Linked DNA regions of Paraglaciecola psychrophila 170. The protein of the gene in region 1 interacts with the protein of each later gene in a pairwise test. Links are inferred from orthologs where the notes say so. Each region holds a gene or a part of one and is shown on either strand. Other genes may lie near its edges.

What was found. Proteins that work in one complex are often made in the same cells at the same time.
Region 2: the proteins of C427_RS04780 (region 1) and recJ interact in binary tests that used the Escherichia coli proteins (3 or more experiments, as listed by UniProt). The link is inferred for Paraglaciecola psychrophila 170 from one-to-one orthologs.

Annotation. Positions count from the first base shown.
Region 1 is NC_020514.1:1,096,615-1,099,689, forward strand. The notes cover bases 70-2,938. They hold C427_RS04780 (DNA topoisomerase III), read left to right. Parts: upstream 70-472; coding sequence 473-2,404; downstream 2,405-2,938. Other genes in these bases: C427_RS04785 (YhdH/YhfP family quinone oxidoreductase), read right to left, coding at 2,571-2,938. In the rest of the region: C427_RS04775 (threonine/serine exporter family protein), read left to right, coding at 1-21; more of C427_RS04785, read right to left, coding at 2,939-3,075.
Region 2 is NC_020514.1:791,753-794,827, reverse strand. The notes cover bases 105-2,973. They hold recJ (single-stranded-DNA-specific exonuclease RecJ), read right to left. Parts: upstream 2,464-2,973; coding sequence 745-2,463; downstream 105-744. Other genes in these bases: dsbC (bifunctional protein-disulfide isomerase/oxidoreductase DsbC), read right to left, coding at 2,549-2,973; C427_RS03520 (hypothetical protein), read right to left, coding at 105-285. Outside these bases: more of C427_RS03520, read right to left, coding at 4-104; more of dsbC, read right to left, coding at 2,974-3,075. UniProt on the Escherichia coli protein: Single-stranded-DNA-specific exonuclease.

The sequences.
Region 1 (3,075 bases):
CCCACCAGAAAAGCGCTGTGACATAAGGCTTATTGTTACACTCTAAATTAAAATAATTTAAACCACCGAGGACAACGAGGAAAAGAAATTACACAGCACTGAAACGATCTAAGTTCCCATTTATTTAATGGAACCTAGTTATGATCTTTGTCTTTCCTCTGTGGTAGAAAAAATCTTTAGTCTTTGCTTTTTCTCTGCGCGCGGCATCCTTAAAATCAAAAGAATTTAAACCACCGAGGACAACGAGGACACAGAGGAAAAGAAATAACACAGTACTGAAACGATCTAAGTTCCCATTTATTTAATGGAACCTAGTTATGATCTTTGTCTTTCCTCTGTGTGCGGCACCAGGTTTATGCTGCCTCTTTGATTTCTGTGGTAGATAGCTTTTTGTTTTAGTCACAGAGAGCATAAAACCTTGCCGAAAAAACAAAAACACACTACTGTATAAAAAAACACGTTAATTGATTGTATGCGCCTTTTTATTGCCGAAAAACCCAGTTTAGGTCGTGCCATTGCCGATGTATTACCCAAGCCTCATAAAAAAGGTGATGGGTACATTACTGCGGCTAATGGCGACACAGTGAGTTGGTGTATTGGGCATTTACTCGAACAACAACAACCAGAGGCTTACGACCCAGCTTTTAAAAAGTGGAACCATGAACATCTGCCTATTATTCCCCAGCAGTGGCAGCTTGCAGTGAAAAAGAATACAGCCAAACAACTGGGAGTGTTACGCACCTTGGTTAAGCAAGCTGAGCAACTCATTCACGCTGGCGATCCTGATAGGGAAGGTCAGTTGCTGGTTGACGAAGTGATTAATTTCTTAGGGGTAACTGGCGCCAAAAAAGACAGTATTCAGCGCTGTTTAATTAATGATTTAAATCCCTCTGCAGTAAAGCAATCCCTAAGTAAATTGCGTAGTAATCGAGAATTTATCCCCTTGTCTACTTCTGCTCTGGCTCGCTCTCGAGCTGACTGGTTATACGGTATAAATCTGACTCGTGCCTACACCCTTCAAGGTCAAAAAGTGGGGTATAAAGGCGTGTTATCGGTGGGCCGAGTACAAACACCTCTGTTGGGTTTAGTGGTGCGACGCGATAACGCAATAGAAGCCTTTGTTAGCAAAGCATTCTATGAAGTATGGGCATGCTTAGAAACAGAAAAAGGGGAGCATTTTAAAGCTAAGTGGCAACCTAGTGAGCAGTGTGCCAAGTACCTTGATGAGCAAGGCCGAAATTTATCCCAAGCGTTAGCACAGAACGTTGCCGGGCGCATAAGCCAGCAACCGGCACAAGTAAAAAAACTGAAACGTGAGCATAAAAAACCAGCACCGCCACTGCCTTATAATTTGTCATCTTTACAAATAGATGCCAGTAAAGCCTTTGGTTTGAGTGCCCAACAGGTGTTGGATATTTGCCAGGGTTTATATGAACGCCACAAACTCATTACGTATCCTCGCTCAGATTGTCGTTATTTACCTCTTAGTCATTTTGTTGAGGCGAAAGATGTGCACGCTGCCATTTTGAGCAATAGCCAACATTTGGGTCAACAAGGTAGTCTATTTAGTCAAACCCAGTTTGATTTAAAGCGCAAATCAAAAGCTTGGAATGATAAAAAAGTAGATGCTCACCATGCCATTATTCCCACTAAAAAAACCAGCAATCATCTTTCTGGTAACGATGCCAAGGTGTATGCATTAATCTGCCGAAATTATCTAGCGCAATTTTTAGGTGAGCACCAGTATCATGCCGTACGCGTTGAAGTAGAGATTGCTTTGGGTTTATTTGTCGCAGTGGCTAAAGAGCTGATAGAAGACGGTTGGCGGTCTATCTTTATCCAGCGCAGTAAAAGCCATAACCAAGATAACAACAACGAAACAGAGCAGCTATTACCCCGTTTAAATCTTGGGCAACACCTTAAATCATTACAGGCAGAAGTATTAGAAAAGCATACCTCACCACCTAAAGCCTATACCGATGCAAGTTTATTAGCCGCCATGACAGGAATTAGTGCTCATGTTAGCGATCCCCAACTCCGAAAAATACTGCGCGATACCGACGGCTTAGGCACCGAGGCAACCAGAGCAGGTATTATAGAACTATTATTTTCACGAGGTTTTTTGTCGCGTACGGGGAAAACCATTACCTCAACTTCGAGTGGCAGGGGGTTGATCGAAGCTTTGCCCGATGTGGCCACGTATCCGGATATGACTGCCCGTTGGGAGTCTGAGCTATCTGCTATAAGCGAAGGAAGAAGTCAATATAAAAAATTAATGAGCCCGCTGCAGGAGCAACTTAAAGAACTTGTGGTACAAAGCCGTGAAGTGTTGCCAAAAGGTTTGTCGGGTTTAGGTAAACCGCGTTTTGCAAAGAAACGTAGAGCTAGTACTAAGCGTAAATAGGTTGTTTGTATTAATAAACTGAGTTGGGATATATGCACGCTATCAGCCTCAGCATTCACATTAGAATAATCGTCAGCCTTTTATAAGTTGAAAAGCAGAAGAGACACATACAGTGTCTCTTCTGCTTTTCGCTAACAACAAATTAGCCCTTGTGACTTTTAATGTTCTAATTTTTTAGATTGACCAAATAACGACCCACAACCTTAGCTTGAATAAAGCGCTTCAGATATTCTGGCGTTTGTTCTAATGGTATTTCTTCACATAGATTTTGTAAGTTTGGAAGCTTCATATCGCTGGCGACTCGATGCCAAATATGTTGTTTATCGCTAAGTGGGATATATACCGAATCCACACCAAGTAAAGATACACCTCTGATAATAAACGGAAATACAGTGGAAGAAAATGAATCAGAAGCCGCGAGTCCGCATGCTGATACGCCGCCACCAGATTTAATTTGTTTTAATAGGTTACTTAGATAATCGCCCCCTAAGGTATCTATTCCATGAGCCCATCTTTCTTTACCCATCGGTAAATCGGCTGCTTCGTTGAGCACATCACGATGCAATACTTCATCGGCACCAATAGACTTTAAATACTCGGTTTGTTCAGGTTTACCTGAAAAAGCTACCACGCTGTAACCTAATTGTTTGAGCAGGGCGATACTGATACTG
Region 2 (3,075 bases), 300 kb from region 1 along the record:
AGACTAGCTCACTTTTATCCGAACAACTTTCATGGCTTCAAACTCCATACCAGCAACTTCTTCTTTTATCGGATAATAAGTTAAGTTGACTCTCGCCCCGGTCAGATTTTTATATACCTTTCTGCGTCGGAATTTAAAAGGCACTTCTGAGCCCTCAACCAACAATGTATTCATAAACCAATCATCGTCTTTTCTCTGGACATGTGAAATCACAACCAACTCTTCAGAATGAGTAAGATTATCGTGTTTATCCAGTAATTTTTCTACATCCGTTTTTTTTACCATGACCACTATTAAATTTAGTTAAAGAACAATTCTAGCACTTATCTCAAAGTACATAAATAATTATACCAAACTCGCCTCAAAATACGTATTTATACAACCTAAATTTGCCATTTATTGGCTGCACTCATTCGCAGTACTCACTTTAAGGATTAAGTTAATGAGGATGCGTTCATTTGCCAATGATATTTAGTTACGATGGTCTTGAGTATATAAACAGATAACAGCAAAAGATGTCGAGCCACATAGATAACCAAGGAGCACCAAGTGTTGAGCACAGTAAAAGCTCAAACAATGGTTAAGAATATTCAAGTTGTACCGAATCCATAATTCTATTTATTCTCATTGTCCTCTTTGTCCTCTTTGTCTTAGGTGTTGAACAACTTTTTGCTTTTTCTATCTGCCCCAGGCCATTTAAAAAGCTAGTTAACAGTCTAAGAATGTATATTGACGTTAATAATGCTACAAAGCGCTCACGCCCTCGACCATTAATTGCAAGCTAGTTCGGCCACGAAACTCGTTGATATCTAACTTATAAGCAAGATTCACATGGCTGCATTGTGCATTAGGCCACAAATCCAAATCGACATTAAAAGCAATAGCATCGATTAACACACCACTTTCATGTTTAACCATCATTTTTAGGTGTTTACTGCCCACTAAGCGTTGTTCCATTAATTGGAATTCACCATCAAACAGTGGCTCTGGAAATCCCTGCCCCCAAGGCCCAGCGTCCTTTAAACATTGAGCAAAAGCTAACGTAAAGTCTTCGGTCTGTAACTCACCATCAGAAATCAATTCACCTGCTAGTGGTTTATCTTTAAGATTTTCTTCCGCTATCTGATGAAAAACTTGCTCAAAAGCAGATAGATTTTTTAATGGTAAACTGAGTCCGGCTGCCATAGCATGGCCTCCAAACTTGCCAATAATATCTGGATATCGGCTGTTTATCTCTTCGAGTAAATCACGAATATGTAACCCTGGAATAGAACGAGCAGAACCTTTAAGAGTGTCGTCATCCTGATGCGCAAAAGCGATAGTTGGACGATAATATTTATCTTTAATACGGCCGGCCAAAATACCAATCACACCTTGATGATAATCAGCTTGGTACAACACTAAACCGAAAGGTAAAGTACTTGCTTCAAGGTTCAACCCCTCCAAAGCTTTTACCGCTTCTTGCTGCATCGACCCTTCTATTTCACGCCTCTCACGGTTTAAACTATCCAGCTGTACGGCTATTTGCCTTGCACGTGCGGGATCATCAGTCATCAAACATTCAATACCCAACGACATATCATCTAACCGCCCGGCAGCATTGAGACGTGGTCCGACAACAAAACCTAAATCAGAGGCTACTAAACGACTTTTTTCTTTACTTGCCACTTCAATTATCGCCTGTATACCCGGCCGACATTTGTCGCTACGTATACGCTGTAAACCTTGGTGCACCAATATTCTATTGTTATCGTCTAATGGCACAACATCAGCTACGGTGCCAAGTGCCACCAAATCTAGTAATGAGGCTAAGTTGGGCACAGGTAAACCCTGCTGCTCAAGCCATCCATTGGATTTCAGCTCTGCTCGAAGGGCTAACATCAAATAAAATGCTACACCTACCCCGGCTAAATTTTTAGACAAAAACCCACAACCTGGTTGGTTGGGATTGACTATTGCATCCGCAATCGGTAATGATTCAGCGGCTAAATGGTGGTCTGTTACAATCACAGTTATACCCAAAGATTTAGCTTTTTCAACACCAGCAAAACACGCAATGCCATTGTCGACTGTCATGATGACTTCTGCTTGTTGTTGCGCCGCAACTTCTACTATTTCTGGACTTAAGCCATAACCAAAATTGAACCTGTTAGGGACTAAATAATCATGGTTAGTCGATCCCATCATGCGCAAAGACATCATACTCAATGCTGTGCTTGTGGCACCATCGGCATCAAAGTCACCCACAATTATTATCTTTTTATTGGTTGCTATCGCTTGAGACAACAAATGAACGGCTTTCTCAACACCTTGTAATTGGTCGTAATGTAATAGTGCTTGAGCACTACGATTGAGTTGCGCCGCGTCCTCGACACCTCTATCAGCATAAATTTGTTTTAATCGTGGATGCAACAACTCAGGAAGATGTTGGCTATTCATTTTGGGTCTACGGCTGATTTGCACTTAAATATTTACCCATTGGAGAAGTGAAAAACAAAAAAGCCTGTATTAGAAAAATACAAGCTTAAGAATAGTGTAATTTAAAAAATTAAAGAATGGCTTTTAACGCTTCTTCAAGCTGTTTAGGTGGTTGATAACCCGGAATAACAGAGCCATCAGGCATAATGATATTAGGTGTGCCGTTTACCCCAATTTTTTGGCCAAAAGCATATTGCTCAGCGACTTTTGTTTTGCAGTCTTTACTGGCTACTGTGCCACCAGCTTTGGCGTTATCCATAGCTTCTTGCTTATTATCCGAGCACCAAATCGAAACCATATCGGTGTAAGTAGAACTATTAATACCACCACGAGGAAAGGCTAGATAGCGAACAGTAATACCCAGATCGTTATATTGCTCCATTTCATTATGCAACTTACGGCAATAACCACAGGTAATATCTGTAAATATATTGACCACATATTTTTCTTTATCTGCTTTGTATTCGATAACAGCGTCTTTAAATTCTGCTAAACCACCTAAGCGCACACTTCCAAGAGCTTCTTCAGTCACATTACGCATACCTTCTTCGATATCATAAATGCGAGCTTGCAACAAATACTTGCCATCTTGGCTGG